Regions from separate parts of the Halomonas koreensis genome, predicted to be linked through region 1. Evidence: riboswitches for the same ligand, from Rfam matches in the RefSeq annotation. Region 1 holds a riboswitch; the other holds the start of a gene.
The links. Region 1 has a riboswitch for thiamine pyrophosphate ahead of thiM (hydroxyethylthiazole kinase). Riboswitches for the same ligand answer to the same signal wherever they lie in the genome.
Positions count from the first base shown of each region.

Region 2: linked by a shared signal. The riboswitch ahead of tenA (thiaminase II) and the one ahead of thiM (hydroxyethylthiazole kinase) in region 1 are both predicted to bind thiamine pyrophosphate.

Region 1 covers NZ_JARWAK010000006.1:35,093-50,367, forward strand. The annotation lists gene QC818_RS08415 (SDR family oxidoreductase) at 1-808, shown strand, start outside; gene QC818_RS08420 (tetratricopeptide repeat protein) at 805-1,470, shown strand; gene QC818_RS08425 (response regulator transcription factor) at 1,483-2,157, shown strand; gene QC818_RS08430 (ATP-binding protein) at 2,154-3,530, shown strand; gene QC818_RS08435 (hypothetical protein) at 3,619-3,906, shown strand; TPP riboswitch at 3,956-4,053, shown strand; gene thiM (hydroxyethylthiazole kinase) at 4,082-4,888, shown strand; gene thiE (thiamine phosphate synthase) at 4,878-5,492, shown strand; gene QC818_RS08450 (DMT family transporter) at 5,500-6,375, opposite strand; gene QC818_RS08455 (D-alanyl-D-alanine carboxypeptidase family protein) at 6,483-7,748, opposite strand; gene QC818_RS08460 (HD domain-containing phosphohydrolase) at 7,896-10,781, opposite strand; gene QC818_RS08465 (TSUP family transporter) at 10,880-11,641, opposite strand; gene hglS (2-oxoadipate dioxygenase/decarboxylase HglS) at 11,739-13,106, opposite strand; gene QC818_RS08475 (putative zinc-binding protein) at 13,250-13,630, opposite strand; gene QC818_RS08480 (Crp/Fnr family transcriptional regulator) at 13,655-14,398, opposite strand; gene QC818_RS08485 (molybdopterin molybdotransferase MoeA) at 14,358-15,275, opposite strand, start outside.
Region 2 covers NZ_JARWAK010000010.1:21,501-36,775, forward strand. The annotation lists gene thiC (phosphomethylpyrimidine synthase ThiC) at 1-1,453, opposite strand, end outside; TPP riboswitch at 1,530-1,647, opposite strand; gene tenA (thiaminase II) at 1,732-2,400, opposite strand; TPP riboswitch at 2,478-2,614, opposite strand; gene QC818_RS11970 (lysophospholipid acyltransferase family protein) at 2,678-3,610, opposite strand; gene QC818_RS11975 (DUF4870 family protein) at 3,614-3,997, opposite strand; gene QC818_RS11980 (VOC family protein) at 4,071-4,451, opposite strand; gene QC818_RS11985 (class I SAM-dependent methyltransferase) at 4,491-5,147, shown strand; gene QC818_RS11990 (MFS transporter) at 5,296-6,693, shown strand; gene QC818_RS11995 (acyl-CoA dehydrogenase) at 6,760-8,541, shown strand; gene QC818_RS12000 (acyl-CoA synthetase) at 8,623-10,254, shown strand; gene QC818_RS12005 (3-hydroxyacyl-CoA dehydrogenase family protein) at 10,346-11,194, shown strand; gene QC818_RS12010 (enoyl-CoA hydratase-related protein) at 11,282-12,055, shown strand; gene QC818_RS12015 (Mut7-C RNAse domain-containing protein) at 12,109-12,864, opposite strand; gene QC818_RS12020 (DMT family transporter) at 12,892-13,806, opposite strand; gene QC818_RS12025 (NAD(P)-dependent alcohol dehydrogenase) at 14,014-15,093, shown strand; gene QC818_RS12030 (aspartate/glutamate racemase family protein) at 15,182-15,275, shown strand, end outside.

The DNA.
Region 1 (15,275 bases):
CTTCGCGGAGGGCTGGCTCGGCCAGCGGGTGCTGATCACCGGCGCCAGCGGCGGCATCGGCCAGGCGCTGGTGGACGAGCTCGCCGGCGCCGGCGCCCGGCTGCTGGTCACAGGCCGCGACGCCGCCACGCTGGAGGCGCTGTGTCGCCGCCACCCGGGGCAGGTCACCGCCCAGGCGGCCGATCTGACCCGCGCCGAGGATCGCGACCGGCTGGCCACGATCGCCGAGCGGCTGGACTGCACCATGCTGATCAACGCCGCCGGCGCCAACCGCGCCGAGCTGTTCGAGGACAGCGACGATGCCACCCTCGAGTGGCTGGTGACCACCAACCTGACCGCCACCCTGCAGTTGACCCGCGCCCTGCTGCCGCTGCTGCGCCGCGCCGAGCCGGGGCGGGTGGTCAACCTGGGCTCGGCCTTCGGCCATATCGGCTATCCCGGCCAGGCCGCCTACTGCGCCACCAAGTTCGCCCTCCACGGCTTCACCCAGGCGCTGCGCCGCGAGCTGGCCGACACCCCGGTGCGGGTGCTCTACGTCGCGCCGCGGGCCACCCGCACCGCCATGAACGCGCCGGCGATGGAGGAGCTGAACCAGGCGCTGGGCAACGCCATGGACGACCCGGAGACGGTCGCCATCCAGGTGCGCCGGGCCATCGAGCGCGGCCGCAAGGAAACCCGCCTGGGGGGCGCCGAGCCGCTCTTCGCCCGGCTCAACGCCCTGTGCCCGGGGCTGATCGATCGTGCCCTGCGCCGCCAGCTGCCGACCATCCGCCGCTTCCTCGCCCCCGCCAAGGGAGACATGCCATGATGCGCCGTTTCGCCCCCCTGCGCCTCGCCGCGTTCTCGACGCTGGCCGCCCTGGTCGCCGCGCCGGCGACATCCGCCCTGGCCATGGAGCCGGCGGTCGCCGACGCCCTGTCGGGCCTGCAATCGCGCTGGGCGGCGATCCGCTACGACCTGCCCGAGGACCAGCGGGAAGACGCCTATGCGGCGCTGGCCGAGCGTGCCGAACGGGCCGTCGCGGCCCACCCCGACGCCGCGGCGCTGCATGCCTGGGCCGGCATCGTGCGCTCCACCCAGGCCGGAGCCCGCGGCGGGCTCGCCGCGCTGAGCCTGGTCAAGCAGGCCCGCGAGTCGCTGGAGACCGCGCTGTCGCTGGATCCGCTGGCGCTCGACGGCGCCGCCTACACCAGCCTCGGCGCGCTCTACTACCGGGTGCCCGGCTGGCCGGTGTCCTTCGGCGACGATGAGCGAGCCGAGCGCTACCTGCAGCGCGGGCTGGCCGTCTCGCCCGACGGGCTCGACAGCCTCTACTTCTGGGGCGACTATCTGCACGAGCAGGGCCGCGACCGGGAGGCCCGCCAGGCCTTGCGCCACGCCCTCGAGGCGTCGCCGCGCCCCGGCCGCGAGCGCGCCGACGCCGGACGCCGTGCGGAGGTCCGCGCGCTGCTCGATACGCTGGATGACTGACAAGGACCGGCCATGCGCATACTGCTGGTGGAGGACGACCCCAGCCTGGCGTCGGGCATTCGCCTGGCGCTCAAGCCCGAGCACTATACCGTGGACATCCTGGCCGATGGCGCCAGCGCCCTGGCCGCCCTCCAGGATCAAGAGCCCTTCGATGCGGTGATCCTCGACCTGGGCCTGCCCCGGCTCGACGGCCTCCGGGTACTGGAACGGCTGCGCCGGGCCGGCAACCGGGTCCCGGTGCTGGTGCTGACCGCCCGCGACGGGGTCGAGGATCGCATCCAGGGGCTGGACGCCGGCGCCGACGACTACCTGATCAAGCCCTTCGAGGTCGACGAGCTCAAGGCCAGGCTCCGGGCCCTGCTGCGCCGCAGCCAGGGTCACGCCAGCAGCGAGCTCCGCCATCGCGGCGTCTGCCTGGACCCGGGAACCCGTCGAGTCACCTGCCGGGGCGAGCCGGTGGCGCTGTCGCGCCGCGAATTCACCCTGCTGCAGGAGTTCCTGAGCCACCCCGGCCGGGTCTTCACCCGGGACACCCTGACCCGGCTGGTCTATGGCTGGGAGGACGATGTCGAGAGCAACGCCATCGAGGTGCACGTGCACCACCTGCGCCGCAAGCTCTTCCCCGAGCTGATCCGCACGCTGCGCGGCATCGGCTACGTCATGGACAAGGCGGACGAGGCTCCATGACCTCGATCCGCCGCCGTACCCTGTGCATCGTGCTGGGCGTCTTCGTGGCGAGCATGCTGGCGATCGGCATCACCAGCTACCGCGACGCCGCCCATGAGGTGGAGGAGCTGTTCGATGCCCGCCTGGCCCAGAACGCCCGCCTGCTGGAGGGGCTGATGCGCGCGCCGCTGCCGGAGGCGCGTCGCGATGCGTTGCTGGCCACCCTGGACAGCGCCCTGCAGCGCGCCGAGCAGGCCGATCAGCGCATCGCCGGGCATCGCTACGAGGGCAAGGTGGCCTTCCAGGTCTGGCGGGGCGAGCGGCTGCTGCTGCGCTCGTCCAGCGCTCCCCGCCGCCCCTTCACCGCCCGCCAGGACGGCTACGGCGACGTGACCCTGGCCGATCGCGAATGGCGGGTCTTCGCCCTGAGCCCGCCGAACGACGGCCTCCGGGTGCTGGTCGGCGAGCGCGAGGACGTACGCGGCGAGCTGGTCACCGCCATCGCCCTGCGTACCCTGCTCCCCGACCTGCTCGGCCTGCCGGCGCTGGCGGCGCTGCTGTGGTGGGCGATCGGCTGGGGGCTGCGCCCGCTGTCGCGCCTGGCCCGCCAGATCCAGAATCGCGATCCCCACAACCTCCAGCCGATCGCGGCCGAGCCGTTGCCGCGCGAGCTGTCGACCATCGTCGGCGCCCTCAACCGCCTGCTGGCGAGGCTTCGCGACCTGCGTCAGCGCGAGAAACGCTTCATCGCCGATGCCGCCCACGAGCTGCGCACGCCCCTGGCGGTGCTCGACCTTCATGCCCAGAACGCCCTCGCCACCCGGGACCCGGATGACCGGCGCGAGGCGCTGACCCAGCTGCGCGACGGCGTGGCCCGCGCGACCCGACTGGTCAGCCAGCTGCTGACCCTGGCACGGCTGGAGCCCGACCAGGAGTCGGCGGCCGTGCCGCAGGACGGCGACCTGCTCCACGAGACCCGCGAGGCGCTGGCCGAGCTGCTGCCGCTGGCCGCCGAGCGCGGCCAGGACATCCGCCTCGACGCCGACGAGCACGCCGACTGGCGACTGCGCGCCGAACCCGGGGCGATCCAGACGCTGCTGCAGAACCTGGTCGGCAATGCCATGCACCATTCGCCGGCCGGCAGCCGCATCGACCTCGCCCTGGCGGCCGAGCCGGCGGCCCTGACCCTGCGGGTGGACGACCGGGGCCCCGGCATTCCCGAGCACCAGCGCCGCCAGGTGCTGGAACGCTTCCACCGTGCCGGCCCCGGGGCCGGCGCCGGGCTCGGCCTATCGATCGTCGATCGCCTGGTCCAGCGCCATCGCGGCCGGCTGTGGCTGGACACCGCGCCCGGGGGCGGGCTGCGGGTCAAGGTCCGGCTGCCCCGCGCCTGACATCGTCCTGTCATCGTTATTTAAGCCGGCGTTAAGCCAACGCCGCTAGCGTGGTTTCATCGACCGCGACACAACAACAGGATGCACCATGATGACGACCCCGAACCCGATGCCGCTCGACGACCGCCTGCGCCGCACGGCCTGGCTGACGGCCGCCGGCCTGCTGGTGCTCGCCGCGGGCTGGACGATCGCCTGCTGGGGGGTGGCCGGCCTGCCGCTGGGCCTGGCCAGCCTCGCCGCCGCCGCCCTGGCGCTGCTGCGCCCGGAGGCCCCGGCGGCCAGCCCCGAGGACGAGGCCCGTTGCCCGGCGGCCGGCCTGCGCCACTTCACCCAGGCCGGCCTGCTGACGCTGGTCGCGCTCCAGCTGGCCGCCTGACCCGGCGGGCCGGCGCTTTACAAGGGCGGGCCCGCCGGGGGATAGTGACGCCAGACGACAGGGGCGTCGGCGGGAGCCGCCGGCTGAGAGGCACCCTCACCACCTGACCCGGATAATGCCGGCGGAGGGAGTCGTGCCGGCCCCACGCCCGCGCCTCCCCTCGCCAGGAGGCCCGATGCATTCCCTCGATCCCGCCGCGCACCTGACCCGCGTGCGCGCGACCACCCCGCTGGTCCACAACATCACCAATCACGTCGCCATGAACCCCATGGCCAATGTGCTGCTCGCCCTGGGCGCCTCGCCGGCCATGGTCCATGCCCGCGAGGAGGCCGCCGAGTTCGCGGCCCTGGCCGGCGCCCTGACGCTGAACATCGGCACCCTCTCGCCCCACTGGCTCGACGCCATGGACGATGCCGCCCGCGCCGCGACGGCGGCGGGCACCCCCTGGGTGCTCGACCCGGTGGCGGTGGGCGCGACCCGCTTCCGTCGCGAGGCCGGCGACCGCCTGCTGGCCCTGGCCCCGAGCGTGATCCGCGGCAACGCCTCGGAGATCCTGGCCCTGGCCGAACGCACCGGCGGCGGGCGCGGGGTGGACAGCACCGCGGCGCCCGAGGGCGCCGAGGCCGCCGCGGCGAGCCTGGCCCGCCGGAGCGGCGCGGTGGTGGCGGTCACCGGCGAGCGCGACCTGGTCACCGACGGCACGCGCCTGGCCCGCGTGGCCGGCGGCCACCCCCTGATGCCCCGGGTCACCGCCCTGGGCTGCTCGCTGAGCGGGGTGGTGGGCGCCTTCCTGGCCGGTGCCGAGGATCCCTTCGCGGCCACCGTGGCGGCCCTGGCGAGCTATGCGGTGGCCGGCGAGCAGGCCGGCGAGGCCGCCCGCGGCCCGGGCAGCTTCGCCGTGGCCTTCCTCGACGCCCTGCATGCCCTCGACGCGACCACCCTCACCGAGCACGCCCGCCTGGAGCTGACCGATGCGCCTTGATCTCTCCCTCTACCTGGTGACCGATCCCGAGCTGTGCGCGGCCCATGGCCTGGAGGCGACCGTGCTCGCCGCGGTGCGCGGCGGGGTCAGCGTCGTCCAGCTGCGCGACAAGCACGCCCCCGACGCCGAGCTGATTCCGCTGGCCCGCCGGCTCAAGGCCGCCCTGGCCGGCAGCGGGGTGCCGCTGATCATCAACGACCGCCTCGAGGTGGCCCTGGCCAGCGGCGCCGACGGCCTGCACATCGGCCAGGACGACGGCGAGGTGGCCGAGGCCCGGGCGGCCCTGGGTCCCGAGGCCATCCTCGGCCTGTCGGTGCAGACTCGAGCCCAGCTGGCCCGCCTGGAGGCGGGCCGCCTCGACTACCTGGGCCTGGGCCCGGTGTTCGCCACCCCCTCCAAACGCGATCACGCCGAGCCGCTGGGCTTCGAGGGGCTGGCCGAACTGGCCGCCGCCAGCCCACTGCCCACGGTGGCCATCGGCGGGCTCAAGGCCGAGCATGTCGAGCCGGTGCGCCAGGCCGGGGCCGACGGCCTGGCGGTGATCTCGGCGATCTGCGGCACCCCGGACCCGGAGGCCGCGGCCCGCGCCTTCCCGCGTCGCTGACGCGGGGTCAGGCGCTGGGGCGGCGATTCAGCGCCGTGCGGCGCTCGTGATAGGCGATGGCCAGGCCGCTGGCGATGATCAGGGTGCCGCCGGCGAAGACCCAGAGGTCGGGCACCTCGTCCCAGAACCACCAGCCCAGCAGCACCGCCCACAGCAGCGCCGTGTAGTCGAAGGGCGCGGCCAGCGCCGCCGGCGCGTAGCGGAACGCCAGGGTCAGGCCGGTCATGGCGCCCACCCCGAGCACCCCGGCCACCAGGAAGGCGGGCCAGTGCAGCGGCGCCGGCGTCTGCCACACCCAGGGCAGGGTCAGGGTGGAGATCACCAGCGGCACCAGGGTGGTGTAGAAGACCATGGCCCAGAGGTGCTCCCGGTCGCCGTAGCGGCGGGCGGTGATCATGGTCAGGGCGTAGAAGATCGCGGCGGCCACCACCACCAGGGCCCCGGGCTGGAAGCTCTCGCCGCCGGGCCGCACCACCACCAGCACCCCGACGAAGCCCAGGGCGGTGGCCAGCGTGGTGGGCAGGTCGACCCGCTCGCCGAGCAGCGGCACCGACAGCAGGGTGACGAACAGCGGGGCGGCGAAGGCGATGGCGGTGGTCTCGGCCAGGGGCAGCAGGGTCAGCCCCCACATGAAGCAGATCATGGTCGCGGCGAAGATCAGCCCGCGCAGCAGGTGGATGCCCGGCCGCCGGGTCCGCAGGGTGCGCAGGCCGCCGTTGTAGCGGGCGATCAGGGCGATCAGCGGCAGCGAGACCAGGGTGCGGAAGAAGATGATCTGCAGCGGCGAGTGGGTCTCGCCCAGCCACTTGGTGATCGCGTCCCCCAGGGCGAGGCACAGCACACCGCCGCACATGAAGAGGATTCCCTTGAACGACGCTGACATGGCGGCCGCCTCCCGGTGGTGATGCGCATGGACGGAAACCGCCCCGTCGGCGAGCCGACGGGGCGGGAATCCTCCACGCTAATCGGAATGAGGAAGGGCGGCAACCCTCAGCGGCTGCTGACCACCATGCAGTCCATGCCCTGAGCCTCGAGGCGACGGCAGGCGCTGCGCGCCTGACCCTCGCGCAGGTCCACCAGGCGGGCGCGGTAGACGCCGGCGCCCTCGGCCAGGGGCACGGCGACCCGCGCCTCGGCCAGCTCCGCCGCCAGGCGCGCGGCGGCGCGGTCGGCCAGTCGCCGGGCGTCGCCGGGGTCGCGGAAGGCCCCGACCTGCACGCCCCAGCCGCCGCCGGCGACCGACGCCTGCTCGGCGATCAGCGAGCGCAGCGGATCCGCCTCGGCGGCGGCCACCACCACCTCGTCGCGCGAGGGCGCCACGCCGCCGCCCTCGGGGGCGGGCCGAGCCGCGGCCTCGGGCGCCGGCGCGTCGGCCTTCCGGGCGGCCAGCATCCCGCCGGTGGGCGGCGGCATGGGCGCGGCGCGGCGCGGCATCAGGCGCTCGTCGGTGATGGCGGTGCGCGCCAGCCAGCCGGCGCCGTCGGACAGCGAGGCCCGCACGAAGCCGCGATCCAGCAGGTCGGCCATGTGCTCGTCCCGGGAGGCGGCGGTGAAGCCGCCCATCACCACCGACAGCATGCGGCGGCCGTCGCGAACCGCCGAGGTCGCGACGTTGAAGCCGGAGGCGCGGATGAAGCCGGTCTTGAGGCCGTCGGCGCCGGGATAGTCGGCCAGCAGCCGGTTGTGCCCGCGATAGGTCTTGCCCCGCCAGGTGAAGCGCTGCAGCGAGAAGTAGGGGTAGTACTGGGGGAAGTCCAGCATCAGCCGGCGGGCCAGCACGGCCATGTCGCGGGCGGTGGTGACCTGGGCGTCGTCGGGCAGGCCGGAGGCGTTGCGGAAGGTGGTGTCGCGCATGCCCATCTCCCGGGCCCGGGCGGTCATCATCCGCGCGAAGTGGCGCTCGCTGCCGCCCAGCGCCTCGGCCACCACCACGGCCACGTCGTTGGCCGAGCGCACGATCAGCGACTCGATCGCCGTCTCCACCGGGATGCGATCCCCGGGCTGGAGGTAGAGCTTGGTGGCCGGCATGGCGGCGGCCGCCCGGGACACCGGCAGCGGCTGGTCCAGGCTCAGGCTGCGCCCCTCCAGCGCCTCGAACAGCAGGTAGAGGGTCATCATCTTGGTCAGCGAGGCCGGGTAGCGCGGCGCCTCCGCGTTCTCGGCATAGAGGATCTCGTGGCTGTCGGCATCGATGACGATGCCCGCATAGCGGGGATTGCCGGCCTGCGCCACGCTGGCCAGCAGCAGGGCGGTCATGGCGAGAAGGACGACGGCGAGGGCTCGCCCGCCTGGAACCGGGTTGGGCTGCATCGGAGTTCCCCTGATGAATGACACGCTACATGAGAGCATTATGACCCACGACGATGCCCTGTACAGGGCGAATAGCGGCCGTCACGGGCATTTTCATCTTCTATCGTCGTCGGCGAGCCCCGCCGCGGCCTTGAGGGCCGCGACATCCACCGCATCCCGCTGGTCCGGCGCCAGGAAGCGCTCCGCGTAGCGGCGCCAGACCCCGCTATCGAGGAGCAGCGCGAAGACCTCGGGATCCAGGTGTCCCTCCCGGGCCATGCCGGCCAGGATCGACAGCGCCCGGGAGACCGGCATGCCGGGCTTGTAGGGGCGGTCGGCGGCGGTCAGCGCCTCGAAGACGTCCGCCACCGCCATGATGCGCTCCTCCAGGCTGGCCTCGGCCAGCACCAGGCCCCGGGGGTAGCCCCGGCCGTCCATGCGCTCGTGATGGTTGCCGGCGATCGCCGGCACCCGGCGCAGGTGGGCCGGCCAGGGCAGCGACTCGAGCATGATGATGGTCTGGACGATGTGCTCCTGGATGCGGAAGCGCTCCACCGCGTTCAGGGTGCCGCGGGCCACCCGCAGGTTGTAGAGCTCGCCGCGGTGCCCCGCCACCTCGGGGGGCCGCATGTCGAAGCCCCAGCGGTTGGCGGGATCGTCCGCGGCCACCGGCGGCGGCCGGGCCGTCCATGCGATGCGATGACGGGGGCGGTCGGCGAGCAGCGGCTCCTCGGCGGGCAACGGCGGCGCCGGCTCCCGGGCCAGGCGCTCGGCCTCGTCGTCCGAGACGCCCAGGCGGTCGTCGAAGTGCCGCCACCAGCGCCACTCGGCGATCGCCTCGAGGCGCCGCGCCCGGTCGTCGTCCAGGGCCGCCCCGCCCCGGTTGAGCTCGGCGATCAGCCGGAAGGCCTCCTGCAGTTCGTCGCGCCGCCGCGCCCGGGCCTCGGCGAGGACCGCCTCGTCGCCGCCCTCGGCGCGGCCCCGCCAGTAGGCGATGTCGGCATCGCGCCACAGCACCTCGAAGCGGGTGCGGATCTCGTGGATGCGGTCGTAGTGGGTCTCCAGCTTGGTGGCCTTCTCCATGACCTCGTCGGGGGTCGTCAGCTTGCCGCAGTCGTGGAGCCAGGCCGCCAGGTGGAAGGCCGTGCGCCGGTCGTCGTCCACGACCTCCGCGGCGAAGGGCCCGGCGGCGGCCTCATGGGCCCCCTCGAGCAGCATCTCGGCCAGCTGCGGCACCCGGGAGCAGTGCCCGCCGGTATGCGGCGACTTGGCATCGGTGGCCCCGGCGATCAGCTCGACGATGGCATCCAGCAGGCGCTTCTCGCCCTCCAGCAGGCGCCGCGTCTCGATGGCCACCGCGGCCGCCCCGGAGATCTCCTCGACGAAGCGGCGCCAGGGCCGGTCCTCGCCGTCCGCCGCCTCGTCGCGCCGGGCCAGCAGCAGCAGCCCCAGGCGGCGTCCGCCGCGGTGGCGCAGCGGCTGCACCAGGTAGCCCCGAGCCTCCAGGTCGCGGCTCAGGTCGGCCAGGCCATCTTCCTCGGGAGTGCTGAGTGCCAGCCGCTCGGGCAGGGGCCGGCCCTCGCCGTCGCGGCGCTGCTCGGCGAGGCAGGTGAAGCGGGTGGCATCGGCCTCGTTCTCCAGGTAGATGGCGCCGTGCCGGCTGCCGGTGATGCGCAGCAGGTCCTCGAGGACGCCGTCGAGCATCGCCTCCAGGCGCGGCTCGGCGCTGAGCGTGCGGGTCAGGCGCTGGAAGTCGGCGACGCTGCCGGCCATGCCCTCCAGGGCGCTGCCCAGGCGCTCCACCTCGCGTACCGGCGAGCGCACCCCGCGATAGGCGGCGAAGTCGAAGGCCGCCAGGGCACGGACCTGTTCGGCCAGGGAGCGCAGCGGCCGGCCGATGCGATGCCCGGCCCAGACCCCCAGCGGCAGCAGCGCCAGCACCAGGCCGCCGGCCACCAGGGTCCGCTGCCACAGCAGGCGGCGGGTCTCGGCAAGCAGCTCGACCTCGGGCACCGCCACCAGCAGCCGGGCGCGCTCGGCGCCCAGGGCGCGGAACGGCAGGCGCATGCCGAACCAGGCCTCGCCGGCCTCCCGGAAGCGCAGCGTCTCGTCGGCCTCGCCGCCGGCCCCGAGCCGGCTCAGCACCGGATCGCCGAGCTCCTCGAGGGTCGCCAGGCGCATGCCGCCGGGCCCCTCGACGGTCAGCCGCTCGACCTCGGGGTGCGCCAGCAGCCGCCCCGCCGGGGAGATCACCGCCAGCCGGGTGCCCGGCGTCAGCTTGAGGGAGGCCATCTCCTGGCCCAGATCGACCAGCGAGGCGTCCAGGCCCACCACCGCCCGGCCGTCGGCGCTGCGCCGCGAGAGGGTCACGCCGACCTGGCGGCTGGTGAAGAACACATAGGGGTCGGTCAGGCGCTCGCCGTCGCCGTCCAGGGCTCGGCGATACCAGGGCCGGGTGCGCGGATCGAAGTCGAAATCGGGCATGGCGCGGCGCGCCAGCAGCACCAACCGACGGTCGTAGAGCCGCCACTCCTCCCGCGCCGGCCCGTCGCCGTCCCGCGTCACCATCTGCACCAAGTAGGCCGCCCGCTCCAGCGCCGGCATCTCCGGCGGCCAGACGCCGGACAGCCGGGCCGACAGCGGGCGCAGCGACAGGAAGTCGCCGTCGTCGTAGCCGATGTAGACGGCGCTGGCCACCGGGTGGGCCTCCAGGGCCGCGGCCAGCAGCGGCAGGTCGGCCAGGCGATCGGCCAGGCGACGGTCGGTGGCCAGGTCGTCCCGGGCCAGCAGATGCACCACCACCCGGGCCGGGTCGACGAGCCGCCGAGCGCGCTCCTCGGTGGTGAGCGCCAACTGGCGGCCGGTATCGCGTACCGCGCCGACCAGCAGCTGGTCGGCGCCGCGGGCGCCGTGCCACAGCAGCACGCCCGCCAGCACCAGCATCAGGCCGACGATGGACAGGGCGGTCAGCCACTGGAGCGGCAGGGTACGACGCGACATGGAGCCACCTGGGGACGGCCGGGCCGTCATCGTTCGGGGATGCCTTCCAGCATATGCCAAGCCGTATCGCCGCGATGGCGAGAATTCAACGCCCGGGCTCAGCCGGCCAGGCGCTGCAGGCCCAGCCAGACCAGGCGCAGGGCCAGCAGGGTCAGCACCGCGCGGAACAGGCCGTCGAAGTGGCGGTCGGAGAGGCGCCGCAGCAGGCGCAGGCCCAGCCAGGTGCCGAGGAAGCCGGCGGCCACCATGGCCAGGATCAGGCCTAGCCAGTCGTGGAACACGAAGCCGGCCACGCCGAACACGAAGGCCTTGGTGAGGTGCTGGGCGACCATGCAGGCGGAGAAGGTGGCCACCTTGGCCAGCCGCCCGGACTGGCGCTGCTTGATGAAGGCCGCGACCATGGGGCCGCTGGCGCCCACCAGGCTGGACAGCAAGGTGGTGACGGCGCCGAGCAGCAGGGTGCCGAGCCTACCCAGGGCGCGCTTCGGCAGGCCCGGCCCCCAGAGGGTGAAGAGCACGAAGCCGGCGATGCACAGCTCCAGCACCCCGGCGGGCAGGCGGAGCAGCAGCCAGGCGGCGGCCAGGGCGCCCAGCGCCACGCCCGGCAGGAAGGCCAGCAGGGTGACCCGGTCGACGTGGCGCCAGGTCATGGCCACGCGGCCGACGTTGGAGCCCAGCTGCACCATGCCGTGCACCGGGATCAGCGCCGTGGCCGGCATCACCTGGGCCAGGGCCATGATCATCAGCACCCCGCCGCCGACGCCGAAGGCCGCGGTGAAAGCCGAGGTCAGCACCGACAGCAGGATCAGCAGCAGGTCGAGGCCGCCGTCGAGGGGCGAGAGGGCATCGAGCAGGGGCATGGCGGGTCCCGGTCCATGGGCGAGCCGCCATCATAGCCGAGAGACGCCGCGGCCGGCCAAGGGGCGGCCGCGGCGTGACGCTCTGGCGCGGCCGCGCTCAGCCGGCCAGGGCGGCGAGCACGGCCTCCCGGGAGGCGCGCTCGCGCTCGGCGTAGAGGGCCAGCTCGTCGGCGACCGGGGCCCCCAGCGCCGCCTCGAAGGCCTCGCGGTTGGCGTTGCCGGCATAGGCCTCCCCGCCGCCGTCGCCCAGGTTGGACTGGAAGATCCCCGCCGCGCTGACCGGCAGGAAGTCCTCGTAGGTGATCGGCCGGGCGCTTACCAGGCCCGCCTCGATCAGGGCCTCCAGGTCACGCTCGTCCACGGCGCCGGCCGCGCGCCCGGCGTCGGTGAGGCGGTACTCGAAGAACGCCAGGCCCTGGCGACGCAGTTCGGCCTCGTCGTCGGGGAAGTCGGCGAACACCTCGGCCAGCACTCGCTGGTGGGCCGCGTTGTCGAGGCCGGCGGTCTGCTCCCGGGAGGCCGTCAGCAGGCGGTCGTAGAGCGCCCGCCCCGCGGCGGTCAGGGCCACGCCGCGCTGCTCGATCTCGCCGAAGCGGGCGGTGTGGGTGCCCGGATCCTCGCCGGCGAAGCGCACCGCCTCCTCCAGCGCCTTGAAGCTGGTCTGGCGCAGCAGGATCGGGCAGTCGCGACGGGGCGGGCCCTCGATGACGGCCTTGGGGTTCATGCCGGCCGCCGGCATGCGCCGCTGGACCTCGTCGATGTCCAGGGTGCGCGGGGTCAGGTGGTTGATGTGCGGGCCGCGGAAGCAGACCACGTCGGCGATCAGCCGGTGCTCGGCTTGCAGCGCCTCGTAGGTGGCCAGGTCCACGGTGGCGTCGCGATGCCAGCGGAAGGTCTCCAGCGCCTCGGCGACGAAGCGGTCGGCCTGGTCGTCGGTGAGCCCGCCCTGGGCCTCGGCCAGGGCGATCAGCTCGCGCACGCCGGGCGTGAAGATGTCGCGCGCCTCGAGGATGGCCGCGGCGCGCTCGCGCAGCGGCGCGCTCTCGATCAGCTCCAGGCGCAGCAGCGAGGTGAACAGGCGGAAGGGATTGCGGGCCAGGGCCGCGTCGTCGACGGGGCGGAAGGCGGTGGAGTGCACCGGCACGCCGGCCTCGGAGAGGTCGTAGTAGCCGACGGGGTGCATGCCCATCACCGCGAACAGCCGGCGCAGCATCGCCAGCTCCCCGGCGCTGCCGACGCGGATGGCGCCGTGGCGCTCGACGTTGAGCCGGTTCAGCTCATCATGGTCGGCCAGCCGCTCGGCCAGGGCGGGGTCGCGGTCGAGGGTCTCGCGGTTCACCTGCTCGACCAGCTCGAGCAGGGTCTCGTACTGGGGCACCTCGGCCTGGTACATGGCCGACATGGCGCGGGAGAAGCGGTCGCGGATCGCGTCGGGGGAAACGACGGCCGTGGCGGTACTGTTCATGCGGGGTCCTTGGCAGTGGGTCCTGCGATGGCGGAGACCCTTGAGGGTCGTTGACCCCTCTCATGAAAGCAGAGTCGCCGCGGGCGGCCTACCGAAAAGGCGACCCGCTTTTTCATCTCTTCGCGGGTCCCGCCGCCCCGGGCTCAGTCGTCCACCGGCAGCCGGGCGATCAACTCGCCGACCTCCTCGGTCACCGTGGCGATGGTCGCCTCGTCGTAGAGCTTGCCCTTGCGCTTCTTGAGCCCCCGCTCGTAGAGGCGGACGTGTTCGGTGGGCGCCACGCCGGCATTGTCCAGGCAGTGGCTGGCGCAGTGCATCTGGCAGCCGTCGATGGCCACCAGCGGCCGGCCGGAGCGGGCCAGGCGCACCAGCCCGGGCACGCCGCCGCCCACGCCGGCGATGCAGGACATCTCGGCCACCCCGCCGTGGTCGAGCCGCAGGGCCACCTCGTTGGCCAGCTGAGCCACGTCGGAGCATCCGGAGCAGGAATAGACCAGCGGACGGGTCGGGGTCGATCGGGCCATGTCGCCTCCTCGGTTGCGGAAATCTCAGTCGTCGGCGAACAGGTAGGCGCGCAGCTCGCGCTCGTCGCGCACCACCAGGCGGTGTCGCTCGACCTCGATGACGCCGGCCTCGCGCAGCCGGGCCAGCAGCCGCGACAGGGTCTCCGGGGTCATCGCCAGCTGGGCGGCGAGCCAGCGCTTGGGGATGGTCAGGCGCACCACCCGCGGCTCGCCGGCCCGGCCCGGCGGCAGCTGGCGCAGCAGGTAGCTGACCAGCCGCGCCATGGCGTCGGCCTGGGTGGAGCGCGCCAGGTCCTCCAGGCGCTCGGTGAGCTCCAGCGCCATGCGGCTCATGAACTCGGCCCGGCAGGCGGGCTCGGCGTCCAGCAGCTCGCGACAGCGCGCCGCGGGCAGCGCCAGCAGCTGGGTCCGGCGCAGGGTCTCCGCGGAGTAGAGGTAGCGCCCCTCCCCGGACACCATGCTCAGCTCGCCGAGGGGGCCGCCGCGCTCCACGCAGCGGATGGTCGCCTGCTGGCCGTCGCCCACGGCGCGCACCAGCCGCACCACGCCGCTGATCACGATGTACAGCCACTGCGCCGGGGCCTCCTGGTGGAACAGCCACTCCCGGCTTCCCAGCCGCTGCACCCGGGCGGCATCCAGCAGCTGGGCCACGGCGGGATCGCCGAGGCCCTGCAGCCAGGGCACGCCGCGCACCAGCTCGACGAGGCGGCGGGGGCGCAGCAGGGGTTCAGTCGAGGAACTGGGCGACGGGGCAGTAGCCGTAGGCATGGCCTTCCTCCACGGGCGTATCGGGGTCGACGATCAGGTAGCCGTGCGCCTGGCGAGCGGCGCTGAGCATGTGCGAGCCCTGGCCGCCGGCCAGGCGGGCCACGGGGGTCGCGCCCTGCCAGTCGAGGGTCACTCGCAGCAGCTCGCGGCGTCCGCGGGGCGCCGGACGCGAGAAGCCGGCGACGATCGGGAAGCGCTGCAGCGGCGGCGGGGTGCGGCCCTGAAGGCCCTGCAACAGCGGCAGCGCCAGGAACTGCCAGCCCACCAGCGAGGCCACCGGGTTGCCGGGCAGGCCGACCAGCGGCGTGCCGGTCGCCGGGGACGCCCCCAGGTAGCCCAGCGCCACCGGCTTGCCGGGCTTCATCGCCACGCCATGGAAGACCAGGCCGCCGAGGCGCTCCAGCACCGGCCGCACGTGATCCTCCTCGCCCACCGAGACGCCCCCGGTGCACAGCACCAGGTCGGCCTCGTCCCGAGCCCGGGCGAAGGCCGCGGCCAGGGCCTCGGGGTCGTCGGCGACCACGCCCAGGTCGAGCCGTTCGACGCCCTGCTGGTCGAGCAGCGTCTTGAGCATGGCCCCGTTGCTGTCGTAGACGGCGCCGGGCGTCCAGGGCTCGCCGGGGGCGATCAGCTCGTCGCCGGTGCCGATCAGCGCCACCCGCGGCCGGCGGCGCACGCTCACCTCGGCCAGCCCCTGGCTGGCCAGCTGGGCGATGGCGGCGGGCGTCAGCCGGATGCCGGCGGCCAGCAGGGCGTCGCCCTCGCGCAGCTCCTCGCCGCGGCGCCGGATGTTGGCGCCGGGGACGATCGCCTCGGGGAAGCGCACCCGGCCGGCCGCGTCGAGCGTGACCCGCTCCTGGGGGATCACCGCCTCGGC
Region 2 (15,275 bases), on a different contig from region 1:
CGCAGCCGTACCAGCCGATCATCGCCGCGCCGATGCCGGAGGTGATGTGGTCGTAGCCCGGCGCGATGTCGGTGGTCAGCGGCCCCAGGGTGTAGAAGGGCGCCTCGTCGCACTCGGCGAGCTGCTTGTCCATGTTCTCCTTGATCAGGTGCATGGGCACGTGGCCGGGGCCCTCGATCATCACCTGGACGTCGTGCTGCCAGGCGATGCGGGTCAGCTCGCCCAGGGTCTCGAGTTCGGCGAACTGGGCCGCGTCGTTGGCGTCGGCCACCGAGCCGGGGCGCAGGCCGTCGCCCAGCGAGAAGGCCACGTCATACTGCTTGCAGATCTCGCAGATCTCCTCGAAGTGCTCGTAGAGGAAGCTCTCCCGGTGGTGATAGAGGCACCACTTGGCCATGATCGAGCCGCCGCGGGAGACGATGCCGGTGGTCCGCTTGGCGGTCAGCGGCACGTAGCGCAGCAGCACCCCGGCGTGGATGGTGAAGTAGTCGACCCCCTGTTCGGCCTGCTCGATCAGGGTGTCGCGGAACACCTCCCAGCTCAGGTCCTCGGCCACCCCGTTCACCTTCTCCAGGGCCTGGTAGATGGGCACGGTGCCGATCGGCACCGGGGCGTTGCGGATGATCCACTCCCGGGTCTCGTGGATGTTGGCCCCGGTGGACAGGTCCATGACGGTGTCCGAGCCCCAGCGGATGCCCCAGGTCATCTTGTCGACCTCGTCCTCGATGGAGGAGGTCACCGCGGAGTTGCCCAGGTTGCCGTTGATCTTCACCAGGAAGTTGCGGCCGATGATCATCGGCTCGGATTCCGGGTGGTTGATGTTGCACGGGATGATCGCCCGGCCGGCGGCGACCTCGTCGCGGACGAACTCCGGGGTGATCTCCTCCGGCAGGCGGGCGCCGAAGCGCTCGCCGGGATGCTGGTGGCCGAGGATGCGCTCGACCTCCTCGCTGCCCAGGGCTTGCCGGCGCTGATTCTCGCGAATGGCGATGAATTCCATCTCCGGGGTGACGATGCCCTGGCGGGCGTAGTGCAGCTGGGTGACGTTGCGGCCGGGCTTGGCGCGGCGCGGCGTGCGGGTCAGGTCGAAGCGCAGCGGGGCGAGCATCGGGTCGTTGGCGCGGCGCCGGCCGTACTCGGAGGTCGGCCCGTCGAGGAACTCGGTGTCGTCGCGTTCCTCGATCCAGGCCCGACGCAATTCCGGCAGGCCTTTCCGCAGGTCGATCTCGGCCTCGGGGTCGGTGTAGGGGCCGGAGGTATCGTAGACCAGCAGCGGCGGGTTGGCCTCGTCGGCCCCGGAGGTGCGGGTCGGCGACAGGCTGATCTCGCGGAAGGGCACGCGGATGTCGGGCCGCGAGCCCTCGACGTAGCGCTTGCGCGAGCCGGGCAGTGCCTGGATCGCGGCCTCGTCGACGCGGGCGCTCTCGGCGAGGAAGTGGTCGGTCTTAGCCATCGGTCGGTCTCCCAGGGGTTGGCGTGTTGTCGGGGAGGACCGCAGGGGAGGACAGCGGCCGTCGCGCACAAGGCGCGGCGGCGTGTCGCTTGATCCCTACGCTGGTCCTAGCCAGTTCAGGTTCAACGGGATCCATGCTCGGCGCTTGCGCCGCATGATCTCAGCCGTCGTCAACGGCACCCCGTCAAGCGAGTGGTATGGGCGGTGGTCATCCAGTGTGCCGGCCGCGCCTGGCACCGCCAGGGCCAGGCGCGGCCCGTCGATGGGGCCAGCGGCGCTCAGTCAGCGCGATCCAGCCCCATCTGCCAGAAGTCGATCTCCAGCCGGGTGGCATCGCGGAAGATGCCGGCCAGCCGCGCGAAGCGCGCCGGCGTGACCTCGGCCAGGCGGGCATCGAGCCAGGCGCGCTCGGCGCGCATGGCGGCCTGGAAGTCCTCGCTTTCGTACATGGCGATCCAGGCCTCGAAGGGGTTGGCCTCGCCGCGCACCGTGAAGGGCTGCTCGGCAAGCCAGCCCGCGATCTCGCCGTAGCCCACCAGGCAGGGCGACAGGGCCACGCGCAGGTCGAGCAGGTCGCCGCGGCTGCCGGCATCGAGCACGTAGCGGGTATAGGCCAGGGTGGCGCGAGCCTCGGGCAGGGCCGCGAGGTCGGCCTCGTCGATGCCCCAGTCGCGGCAGAAGCCGATGTGCAGGTCCAGCTCGACGTCGAGGATGGTCTTCAGGCCGTCGAAGGCCTGGCGCAGCTCGGCGAGGTCCTGGCTCTTGTAGGCGGCCAGGGCATAGGCGCGGGCGAAATGCACCAGGAACAGGTAGTCCTGCTGCAGGTAGTGGCGGAAGGCGCCCGGCTCGAGGGTGCCGGCCCCCAGGGCGCGGACGAAGTCGTGCTCCACGTAGGCGCGCCAGTCGTCCTGGCAGGCGGCGGTCAGATCACTGAAGCGGTAGCCCATCATGCCTCCGATCGGGTCGGGATCCGGAGGGCGGGCGCAGCGGAAGCGGGGGGAGGGGCGACGCAAGGGCCGGCGCGTCGTGCCCACCGCTCGATTCCCTACGCCGGTTCACGCGGGGCCGTGGCCCACGCCCACCCGGATCAGGTTCCACGGGATCGGCGCTGGATTGCCTGCGCCGTCTCAGCCGGATTCACCGGCACCCCGTCAAGCGAGTGTCCCCGAGTCTACCAGCTTGTCGGGCAGATGCCAGGGAAGAAATGGAAAGGTTTTCCAACGGTCAGTAGAGGCGCTGGCGCTTCCAGTCCGGCCGGCCCTCGAGCTCCTCGGGCGTCTTGCGGTAGCGCTTGTATTCCCACTGATACTGGGCCGGGTCCAGGGCGATCACCGCCTCCACGCAGGCATTGACCCCGGCCGCCGAGATCGCCTCGTCGGTATCGTGGACCCGCTCGTCGGCGGCCAGGAAGTGCAGCGCGAAGCCGCGCCCCGGCAGCCGGCGGGCCACCCCGGTGACCACCCGAGCCTCGGTGCGCGCCACCAGCTTGGGCAGCAGGGTGGCGGTATAGGCCGGGCGGCCGAAGAAGGGCGCGAAGACGCCGCTGCCCCAGCTCGGCGTCTGGTCCGGCAGGATGCCCACCGCCTGGCCGCGCTTGAGCGCCTTGAGCAGGGCCGCCACGCCGCGCGGGTTGGTGGGCACCAGGCTCGCGCCGCGGCGCTCGCGGCCGCGGCGGATGACCGGGTCGAGGGGAGCGAGCTTGGGGGGCTCGTACATGGCGGTGAAGGGGAAGTGCCCCGACAGCCAGAAGTTGAGCACCTCCCAGTTGCCGAAGTGGGGGGCCAGCACGATCACGCCGCGCCCTTCGGCGCGGGCCTCGTCGAGCAGCTCGCGGCCGTAGATCTCGAGGATGCTGGCCTCGACCCGCTCCGGGGCGCCCATCCAGGCCAGGCCCAGCTCGAGCATGGTGGCGCTGGAGTGGACCAAGCTGGCCCGGGCCAGACGTCGGCGCGCGGGCTCGGCGAGTTCCGGGTAGGCCTGGGCCAGGTTGATGCGGGTGACGCGGCGCTCCCGGCCGCTGGCCGCCTGGACCAGCGGGCCGAGCAGCCGCGACAGGCGCCACAGCGCGGCCGGGCGCCAGCCGGCCAGCCCGCGCCACAGGCCGGCGATCAGCCGGGCCTTGAGGCGGTCGGCGGAGGTGTCGTCGCTCGCCGCCATGCCTCAGACCAGCCAGGTGTCCACGTCGTCGGGGGCGCGCTGCTCCTGCAGCCCCTTGAAGCCCTTGACGCAGCGGATGACCAGCCAGACCACCGCCGCCAGCCAGGTGAGGAAACCGATCAGCACCAGGGTCAGCAGGCCGGAGACGGCGAAGTAGACCAGGCCGATCCAGAAGGTGCGGATCTGGTAGCGATAGTGCTCGTCCAGCCATTGCGGGCCCTTGCCGCGGTAGACGTAGGCGATCACCACGCCCACCAGGGAGGTCAGCCCGCCGGTGATGATGCCGGCCAGGTGCAGGGCATAGACCACCATGGGCATGGTGGTGTCGGGCGCCGGGGTGGTTTCGGTCACCGTGCGGTCCCGGTCGAGAGGGTCGTGGTCGTTCATCGATCGTCCTTGAGGTGGATGGAGCGGCGTCGGCGCCCATGATACCGGCCCACGCCGACGATGCCAGCCGGGCTCAGCGTCGCGGCCGGCTGATCTCGAGCAGGTTGCCGTCGGGATCGCGCAGGTAGAGGGAGTCCAGTTCGCCGGTGGCGCCCTGGCGGATCACCGGGCCCAGTTCGACCTCCACCGAGAGCGCCTCGAGGTGGCGCTGGACCTCGTCCAGCGGCAGTCGGCTGCGCAGGCACAGGTCCTGGCTGCCCGGGGTCGGGGTGGCCGCGCGGGGGGTGATGTCGGTGGCGGTCCAATGCAGGCGCAGGGCCATGTCGCCGAGCATCAGGTCCACCCGCTCCCGGTCCCGGTAGCGGACGTCCAGGCCCAGCACCCGGGTATAGAAGTCCACGGCGCGGGAAATATCGGTCACGGTGATGACCAGGTGGTCCAGACCTGACAGCATGCATGCCTCCTTGGAAGTGAGTCCTGTGCAGAGAATACGATGATGCCGACCTGTCCGCTATGCGCATCCCCCCATCCCGTTGCCTATCATCGCGATGCGCGACGGGACTATCTCCAGTGTCGACAGTGTGAGCTGGTGTTCGTGCCCGCCGAGCAGCGACTGGGGCCCGACGAGGAGAAGGCGGTCTACGACCGGCACGAGAACTCCCCGGACGACCCCGGCTATCGTCGCTTCCTGTCGCGGCTGTTCGAGCCGCTGGCGGCGCGGCTGCCCCCCGGCGCCCGGGGGCTGGACTTCGGCGCCGGCCCGGGGCCGACGCTGTCGGTGATGTTCGAGGAGGTCGGTCATCCCATGGCCATCTACGACCCCTTCTACGCCCCGGACCGGCGCGCCCTCGCGGCTCGCTACGACTTCATCACCGCCACCGAGGTGGTCGAGCACCTCTTCGCCCCGGGCGCCGAGCTCGAGCGCCTGGCCGGCCTGCTGGCGCCGGGAGGCTGGCTGGGACTGATGACCAAGCGGGTCCGCTCGGCGGAGGCCTTCGCCGGCTGGCACTACATCCTCGATCCCACCCATGTGTGCTTCTTCAGCGAGGCGAGCTTCCGCTGGCTGGCGGCGCGGCTCGACATGGCCGTGAGCTTCCCGTCCGACGACGTGGCATTACTGCAGCGACGCGATTCGCCGGGGGATCCATAAGGCGCCGTCATGCCGCCCCGGCCCGGCCCTCGCGGGCCTGCCGCGGGGATTGGCGAGGGGCCAGGCCGGGCGTATGATCGCCGCTCGAGACCCGCCGCTGCCCTCCCGGCGGCGGGTCGTGACGCCTTCCCCTCGCGAGCCTTCCCTCATGTCACGGCAGCTTTTGCTCATGGCCCTGGCCCCCCTGCTGGGGCTGTTCATCCTGGGAATCGGCAACGGCTTCCTGGCCACCCTGATCACCCTGCGTCTCGACGCCGCCGGCGAATCGCCGGTGGTCATCGGCTGGGTGTCCTCCGCCTACTTCATCGGCCTGGCGCTGGGCGCCATGCTCAACGACCGCCTGCTGCTGGCCATCGGCCATATCCGCGCCTACGGCAGCTTCGCCTCCCTGGTGGCGGTGACCGTGCTGCTCCAGGGGCTGGTCGACGCCCCGGCGGCCTGGTTCGTGCTGCGCCTGATCGGCGGCTGGGCCACGGTGGGCGTCTTCCTGGTCATCGAGAGCTGGCTGCTCACCGCCGGCGATGCCGGGGTGCGCGGCCGCCTGCTGGCGTTGTACATGATCGCGCTGTACGCCGCCGGGGCGCTCGGCCAGCTGCTGCTCGGCGCCATCAACGCCCTGGGGCCCGCGGCGCCCTTCATGGTGATCGGCCTGCTGGCCTCGCTGTCGGTGCTGCCCATGGCGATGATTCCCCGGATCACACCGCTGGTGGAGAAGGCCGAGCCGCTGTCGCCGCTGCGCCTGATCACCCTCACGCCCACCGGCGTGGCGGGCAGCTTCGGCTCGGGGCTGGCCGTGGCGGCGGTCTACACCCTGCTGCCGCTCTACCTGCAGCGGGTGGGCTTCGGGGTGCAAGGGGTCGGTCAGCTGATGGCGGTGATGGTGCTCGGCGCCATGCTGCTGCAGTACCCGGTGGGGCGCTGGTCGGATCGCCATGACCGCCAGCTGGTGCTGATCGCCCTGGGCGGGCTCTGCGCCCTGATCGCCGCGGGGGTCCTGCTGCTGCCGCTGCCGCCCTGGGGCCTGGCCGCGCTGCTGTTCCTGCTCGGGGGCGGCGTCTTCTCGCTGTATCCGGCCGCGCTGAGCCATGCCGCCGACCGCGCCCCGGCCGGGGCCCTGGTGCGCATGAGCCAGGGGCTGCTGCTGATCAATGCCCTCGGCTCGACGCTGAGTCCGCCGCTGATCACCCCGGTGATGACCCGGGTCGGCGACGCCGGGCTGTTCTGGTCGCTGGGCGCGCTCGGCGTGATCCTGATGGCCTTCTTCGCCTGGCGGCGCCGCGTGCGCCCGGCGCCGGTGCCGGTGGCGCCGTTCTCGCCCGCCACCCCGCTCAGCGCGGCCGGGGCGGAGCTGGCGATCACCGAGGAATGGGTGCAGGGCGCCCTGGAGCACGAGCACGTCGAGGACCTGGCCGACGTCGTGCCCGACGTGGCGGTGGCCGAGCCCCTGGTGGGCCCGCCGCCGCCGGACGCCGCGCATATCGCCTACTACGACGAGGCGGCGGGCGAGGCACCTGCGCAGCGGCCCGCCCCGGAGGCTGCGACCTAGGCCTAATGGTCACCCGGGTATAGTGAATCTACTATCGTCGCTATCATTTTCCCCAAGGTGTGTGCCATGACGACCTTTGTCCCGCCCGTCCGCGACCTGCGCTTCGTGCTCGAGGAGCTGCTCGAGCATCGCTCCCTGGCCCTGCCCGGCTTCGAGGAGGCCAGCCCCGAGCTGGTGGAGGCCGTGCTGGAGGAGGCCGCGCGCCTGGCCGGCGAGGTCTGGGCGCCGCTCAACGCCAGCGGCGACCGCCAGGGCTGCCGGCGCCGCGACGATGGCGGAGTGAGCGTGCCCGACGGCTTCGCCGAGGCCTACCGGGCCTACGCCGAGGGTGGCTGGAACGGCATCGGCGTCGCCGAGGCCCACGGCGGCCAGGGGCTGCCCGAGGTGGTGGCCAGCGCCGTCCAGGAGATGCTGCATGGCGCCAACATGGCGCTGGGGCTGTGCCCCATGCTCACCGCCGGCGCCATCGAGGCCCTGGCCCAGCACGGCAGCGCCGACCAGCAGGCCCGCTACCTGGCGCCGCTGGTGGAGGGCCGCTGGACCGGCACCATGAACCTCACCGAGCCCCAGGCGGGTTCCGACCTCTCCAGGGTGCGCACCCGGGCGGTGCCCTGCACCGAGGAGCCGGGGCGCTATCGCCTGTATGGGCAAAAGATCTTTATCACCTGGGGCGAGCACGACTGCGCCGAGAACATCGTCCACCTGGTGCTGGCGCGCACCCCGGACGCCCCGGAGGGCAACAAGGGCATCTCGCTGTTCCTGGTGCCCAAGTTGCTGGTCGAGGCCGACGGCTCCCTGGGCGAGCGCAACGACGTGGTCTGCTCGGGGCTGGAGCACAAGCTCGGCATCCACGGCTCGCCCACCTGCACGCTGAGCTTCGGCGAGCGGGATGGCGCCATCGGCTACCTGGTCGGCGAGCAGGGCCGGGGGCTCAACCACATGTTCACGATGATGAACGAGGCCCGCCACAAGGTCGGCATCGAGGGCATCGGCGTGGCCGAGCGGGCCTGCCAGCAGGCCAGGGACTACGCCCTGGAGCGGGTGCAGGGCCGCGGCGCGGACGGCCGTGACCGCGCCATCGCCGAGCACCCGGACGTCAAGCGCATGCTGCTCTCCATGCGGGGCCGCACCGATGCCCTGCGGGCCCTGGCCCTGACCGCCGCGGCGCTGATGGACGAGGCACGCCACTCGGCGGACGCCGCCGCCCGCGAGGCGGCCCGGGCACGGGCGGAGGTGCTGATCCCGGTGATCAAGGCCTTCTCCACCGATCAGGCGGTGGACATCGCCTCCCTGGGCGTTCAGGTCCACGGCGGCATGGGTTATATCGAGGAAACCGGCGCCGCCCAGCTGCTGCGCGATGCCCGCATCGCGCCCATCTACGAGGGCACCAACGGCATCCAGGCCCTGGACCTGGCCGGTCGCAAGCTGGGCCGCGACGGCGGGGCGGCCATGCTCGCCCTGATCGACGAGATGACGGCCACCGCCGAGGCCCTGAGCGCCGGCCCCGAGCTGCGCCCGCTGGGCGAGAGCCTGGCGGCCGGGGTCGAGGACCTGCGCGCCGCCACCACCCTGGTGCTGGAGCACGGCCGCGACCCGGACGCCCTCCAGGCCGTCGCCACGCCCTACCTGACCCTGGCCGGCCACGTGCTCTGCGCCTGGCAGATGGGGCGGGCCGCGCTCAAGGCCCGGGCCGCCCTCGAGGCGGGCAGCACCGACGCCTTCTACACCGCCAAGCTGGCCGCCGCCGAGCACGTCCTGCGCCGGTGGCTGCCCGTCGGCCGCGCCCAGCGCGCGGTCATCGAGGTCGGCGCGTCACGCCTCGCCACGCTGGACCCCGCCGCCCTCTGAGCCCGGACGCCGCCGGCCCCGCCGGCGGCGTCTGTCGATGTCCCCGGCCGCCGGCCGCCGTTTCTCCTGCTGGAGCCCGCCATGACCCCGAGCATCTTCGACCAGGGCCTGCCCCCGACGCCGGCCAACCACGTGGCCCTCTCGCCGCTGACCTTCATCGAGCGCACCGCGGCCATCTACCCCGACTACCCGGCGGTGGTGCACGGCGAGATCCGCCGCGACTGGGCCACCACCTGGGACCGCTGCCGACGCCTGGCCTCGGCGCTGGAGCGTCGCGGCGTCCGTCCCGGCGAGACGGTGGCCGCGATGCTGCCCAACGTGCCCGCCATGTTCGAGGCGCATTTCGGCGTGCCGCTGATGGGCGGGGTGCTCAACACCCTCAATGTGCGCCTGGATGCCGCGGCCATCGCCTACATGCTCGAGCACGGCGAGGCCAAGGCGATCCTGGTCGATCCCGAGTTCAGCGAGGTGATCGAGGAGGCGGTGGCCGGGCTCGCCGACAAGCCGCTGGTGATCGACGTGGACGACCCCGAGTACGCCGAGGGACCGCGCCACATCGGCGAGCTGGAGTACGAGGCGCTGCTCGCCGAGGGCGATCCCGACTACGCCTACCGGCTGCCCGAGGACGAGTGGCAGGCGATCGCGCTGAACTACACCTCCGGCACCACTGGCAAGCCCAAGGGCGTGGTCTACCACCACCGCGGCGCCCACCTGAACGCGGTGAGCAACATCCTCGAGTGGGCCATGCCCCACCATCCGGTCTATCTCTGGACCCTGCCGATGTTCCATTGCAACGGCTGGTGCTTCCCCTGGACCATCGCCGCGGCGGCCGGCGTCAACGTCTGCCTGCGCCGGGTCGATCCCAGGCGGGTCATGGCACTGCTCGCCGACGAGGGCGTGACCCACTTCAGCGGCGCGCCGATCATCCTCAATGGCCTGGTCAACCTGCCGGACGCCGACAAGCGCTCCTTCGACCAGCCGGTGAAGGTCACCACCGCGGGGGCGGCGCCGCCCGCCTCGGTGATCGCCGGGGTCGAGGCGATGGGCATCGAGGTCACCCACGTCTACGGCCTCACCGAGGTCTACGGGCCGGTGACGGTATGCGCCTGGCGCGAGGCCTGGGACGCGCTGCCGCTGGAGGAGCGGGCGCGGCTCAAGGCCCGCCAGGGGGTACGCGGCCACCTGCTCGAGGCGCTGTGCGTGGCCGACCCCGACACCCTGGCGCCGGTGCCCAGGGACGGCACCACCGTCGGCGAGATCCTGATGCGCGGCAACAACGTGATGAAGGGCTACCTCAAGAACGAGGCCGCCACCCGCCAGGCCCTCGAGGGCGGCTGGTACCACACCGGCGACCTGGCGGTGTGGCATGCCGACGGCTACATCGAGATCAAGGATCGCGCCAAGGACATCATCATCTCCGGCGGCGAGAACATCTCCACCATCGAGGTGGAAGACGCCATCTACGCCCACCCGGCGGTGGAGGAGGCCGCGGTGGTGGCCCGGCCCGACGAGAAATGGGGCGAGACGCCCTGCGCCTTCGTCAAGCTCAAGGCCACGGCGGAGCCGGTCACCGAGCGCGAGCTCATCGATCATTGCCGGGCGCGACTGGCCCATTTCAAGGCGCCCAGGACGGTGATCTTCACCGAGCTGCCCAAGACCTCCACCGGCAAGATCCAGAAATTCCTGCTGCGCGAGCAGGCCCGGACCCAGTAGGCTGGGACGGCATCATCCCTCCGGCTTCCCCGGGCCTGCCGCCCGGGGAGGGGCCGGTCCGCCGTCAACGCACGCGAAGGAGAGAATCGCCATGAGTCAACGACCGATCGGCGTGGTGGGCGCCGGCACCATGGGCCAGGGCATCGCCCAGGTGCTGGCCGCCAGCGGCTTTACGGTGCGCCTGTACGACGTCGCCGAGGCGGCCCTGGGGCGCGCCCGGGAAGCCATCGTCGCGGGGCTCGGCAAGCGGGTGGCCAAGGACAAGATGCGCGAGGACGAGCGCGACGCGGCCCTGGCACGCCTGGACACCACCACCAGCCTGGCCGACCTGGCCGACGCCGAGGTCATCATCGAGGCCGCCCCGGAGCAGCCCGAGCTCAAGGAGCGGCTGTTCCACGAGCTGAGCCGGCTGAGCGACGACGCCATCCTGGCCTCCAACACCTCCTCGCTGTCCCTGACCCGCCTGGCCGCCGTCAGCGAACGTCCGGAGCGCGTGGTGGGCATGCACTTCTTCAATCCGGTGCCGGTGCTCGCGCTGGTCGAGGTGATCCGCGCCGAGCAGACCAGTGACGCCACCGTGGCGCGCATCGAGGCGCTGGCCGAGGCGCTGGGCAAGACCGCCGTGCGGGTGGGGGACTCCCCCGGCTTCGCCGTCAACCGCCTGCTGGTGCCGATGATCAACGAGGCGGCCTTCCTGGTGCAGGAGGGCGCGGCCACCCCCGAGGCCATCGACCAGGCGATGCAGCTCGGCGCCGCCCATCCCATGGGCCCGCTGCGGCTGGCCGACCTGATCGGCCTGGACGTCTGCCTGTCGATCATGGAGGTGCTGCAGGACGGCTTCGGCGATCCCAAGTACCGGCCCTGCCCGCTGCTGCGGCGCATGGTCGATGCCGGCTACCTGGGGCGCAAGGCGGGGCGCGGCTTCCACGACTATTCGTGAGCGAGACGAAAGACGGGATTGTCGCCCAACCTAGCGTTCGCTAGGGTTGAGTCGAATCGTCGTCATTTCCCATCACGAGGAGCCATCATGAGCGAGCAGCAGATCGAGGTGCAGGACAACGCCGGCATCGTGCGCCTGACCATCAACCGCCCCAAGGCGCTCAACGCCCTGAACAGCGAGGTCATCGACAAGCTGGCCTCGATCCTGGACGGGCTCGAGACCCACGAGAACCTGCGGGCCGTGCTGATCACCGGCGCCGGCGAGAAGGCCTTCGTGGCCGGCGCCGACATCACCGAAATGCGCGACAAGACCCCGGAGCAGGCGCGGGTCTTCGCCGGCCAGGCGCTCGCCACCATCAAGCGCCTGGAGACCCTGCCGGTGCCGGTGGTGGCCCTGGTCAACGGCTTCTGCCTGGGCGGCGGCTGCGAGCTGGCGCTGGCCTGCGACTGGGCGGTGGCCAGCGACAACGCCGTCTTCGGCCAGCCCGAGGTGCTGCTCGGCGTGATCCCCGGCTTCGGCGGCACCCAGCGCCTGCCGCGCCGCGTCGGCCCGGCCATGGCCCTGGACCTGGTCACCACCGGCCGCAAGATCGACGCCAATGAAGCGCTGCGCATCGGCCTGGTCAACCGGGTCATGCCCCAGGCCGAGCTCGAGGACTACGTGGCCGAGCTCACCCAGCAGCTCGGCGGCAATGGCCCGCGCTCGGTGCGCGCGGCCAAGCAGGCGGTGCATGACGGCATGGATCAGGACCTGGACAGCGCGCTGGCGCTGGAGACCAGCCTGTTCGCGCTGTGCTTCGCCGGCGAGGAGCAGACCGAGGGCATGAGCGCCTTCGTCGAGAAGCGCAAGCCGAACTTCTGAGCCGTTGCCCGGCGGGCTCCGACGGCCGCGGCGCTGACGCCGCGGCCGTTTTTTCATGTCTGGCCGTCGGCCAGCCGCCGCCGTAGCCGCTCGACCAGGGCCTGCATGCGGGACACGTGGCTGCCGTGCCAGTAGACCTGGCCGCAGCGATCGCATTGCAGGAAGTCGTCCACGTAGCGCCGGGTCAGCGGCTCGAGGCGATGATCCACCGCGGCCTTGTCGACCGCGACCAGGCGGCCGTTGCATCGGGTGCAGCGGGTGAAGGGGGCCAGTTCGTCCCCCAGGTCGAAGGCGCGGGCGACCTCCGCGAGCTGGTCGAAGGGATCATCGGCGCGCACGAAGCGCCCCAGGGCGATGCGCCTGCGCTTGAGCAGGTTACGGTCCCGGGTCAGCAGGATGCGCCCCTCCGCCTCGGCCCGGGCGGCCAGCTCGGCGTCGCCGGCGTGGTTGCGGTAGCGGCAGTCGACCCCCAGCAGGCGCAGGTAGCGCGCCAGGCGGCCCAGGTGCACGTCGAGCAGGAAGCGCCGCGGCCGCGGCAGCGGCGGGCGCAGGTGGCGGACGGGGGCCGGGAGGTCGGCGCCCGCGGGATAGACGTCCACCGTATCGCCGCTCCCCAGGGGGGAGTCGAAGCCCACGGGGGTGCCGTCCACCCGGATCGCGTCCACCTCCGGGTGGGGGACGCCCAGGGCCTCGATGACGTCCTTGATGGATGCGCGGCGACTCACCGGATAGTCGATCGGCCGGCCCCGCGAGGCGGGGGCCAGGAAGTCCTCGAGCTCGCCGTGAAAGCGCAGGCGGGCGGAAGCCATCGCCGCCTCCCTCGGCCGGGTTCGGGGTCAGTCTAGGCCGCGTCGGCGCGACCTGGCCAGGCGCGCCCCGGGCGTCCCGCCGGGCCGCAGCAGGCCGGTGGTGATGGCGGTGCCGAGCAGGGTGATGGCCATGCCGGCGAGGATCTGCAGGCTCAGGGTCTCGTCGAGCAGCCAGTGTCCCCAGAGCAGGGCGCTGACCGGCACCAGGAAGGTGACGGTCGAGGTGGCGGTGGCGCCGGCACTGGCGATCAGGCCGAAGTAGAGCAGGAAGGCCAGGCTGGTGCTGAACACCGCCAGCGCCAGGCCGTTGGCCCAGCCCTGGCCGCTGACCGGGGCGTCGGGCCACAGCCACAGCCCCGGCGGCAGCAGGAGCAGGGCCGACATGGCGCAGCTGCCGGCGGCGACCACCCGCACCGGCAGGTGGGCCAGGCGCGTCCGGGAGTAGTTGGCGGCGATGCCGTAGCAGAAGGTGGCGCCCAGCACCGCGAGGATGAACCAGCCGTCGCCGCCGAGGGCGAAGTCCAGCCGGTCCGCGGACAGCACGTAGACGCCGAGGAAGGCCAGCGCCAGGCCCAGGTACTGGCCGCGCCGCACCGGGGTGGCGAAGCACAGCGCGCCGAGCAGCGCGGTGAACAGCGGCGTGGTGGCGTTGATCAGCGAGGTGAAGCCCGCCTCCAGGCGGGTGGTGGCCAGCGCCAGCAGCGAGAAGGGCAGCACGTGATTGACCAGGCCCAGTAGCATCAGCCGCCCCTTGTGCTCCCAGGCCAGCCGCAGGTAGCGGGCGCCGAGCAGCAGCGGCAGCATCAGCAGCGCGCCGACGCCCATGCGCAGCAGGATCAGCGCCACCGGGCCGAATTCGGGCACCGCCACGCGCATGAAGATGAAGGACAGGCCCCACAGCGAGGAGAGCAGGATCAGGCGGAGGGTGTCGGCCGGGGTCATGGGGCGGTCCTGGAGCGAGCGGGGGAGGGTGATCATGAGCAGGTTAATCGTCTGGCGGCCGGCTGGGAAGGCCAGGGCGATCGGCCGACCCCGTTGCGTCGCCATGCCGGGCGCTGCGGGACAGGACAGTTGCCGCAGGCTTGATCCAGCGCAACGTCGCGCGGCCAGGGCTGTGCTGTGATGGGACTTTCCGCCAGGAGAGCCGCCATGCCCGCCATGATGAAAGCCGCCATCTTCGTCGAGCCCGGTCGCATCGAGATCGACGACAAGCCGATTCCCGACATCGGCCCCGACGAGGCCCTGATCCGCGTGACCACCACCACCATCTGCGGCACCGACGTGCATATCCTCAAGGGCGAGTACCCGGTGGAGAGAGGCTTGACCGTCGGCCACGAGCCGGTGGGCGTGATCGAGAAGCTCGGCGCCAACGTACGGGGCTACGCGGAGGGCCAGCGGGTGATCGCCGGGGCCATCTGCCCGAGCTTCACCTCCTATGCCTGCCAGGACGGTTGCAGCGCCCAGGACGGTGGCCACCACGGCCACGGCTACAAGCCCATGGGCGGCTGGCGCTTCGGCAACACCATCGACGGCGCCCAGGCCGAGTACCTGCGCGTGCCCGACGCCCAGGCCAACCTCAGCCCGGTGCCCGACGGCCTCAGCGACGAGCAGGTGCTGATGTGCCCGGACATCATGTCCACCGGCTTCGCCGGGGCGGAGTCGGCCAACATCCGCATCGGCGACAGCGTGGCGGTATTCGCCCAGGGCCCGATCGGGCTGTGTGCCACCGCCGGGGCACGGCTGCGCGGCGCCGGCCTGATCATCGCCGTGGACGGCGTGGACGAGAGGCTGGCCATGGCCCGCCGGCTTGGCGCCGACGTGGTGCTGGACTATCGGAAGCTGGACGTGGTCGACGAGATCCGTCGCCTCACCGGCGGGCGCGGCGTCGATGCGGCCATCGAGGCCCTGGGCCTGCAGGCCACCTTCGAGAACGCCCTGCGGGTGCTCAAGCCCGGCGGCACCCTGTCGAGCCTGGGCGTCTACTCGGAGGACCTGACCCTGCCGCTGGATGCCTTCAGCGCCGGTCTCGGCGACCATCGCATCGTCACCTCGCTGTGCCCGGGCGGCAAGGAGCGCATGCGCCGGCTGATGGGGGTGATCGAGGGCGGCCGCCTGGACCTGGGCCCGCTGGTCACGCATCGCTTCGCACTGGAGGACATCGCCGAGGCCTACGACCTCTTTTCCCACCAGCGCGACGGCGTGCTCAAGGTCGCCCTGAGCGCCGGCTAGCGGGAGGCCGGCGCCGATGACGGCGCTGGCGCGGGGCGCGGCGATCGTGATATCGCTGTGAGCTCGACGATGCCACCCGGAGGTGACCATGAAGACCATCGGCGTGCTTGGCGGCATGAGCTGGGAATCCACGGAGCGCTACTACCGGGCCCTGAACGAAGGCGTGAAGGCGGCGCGGGGCG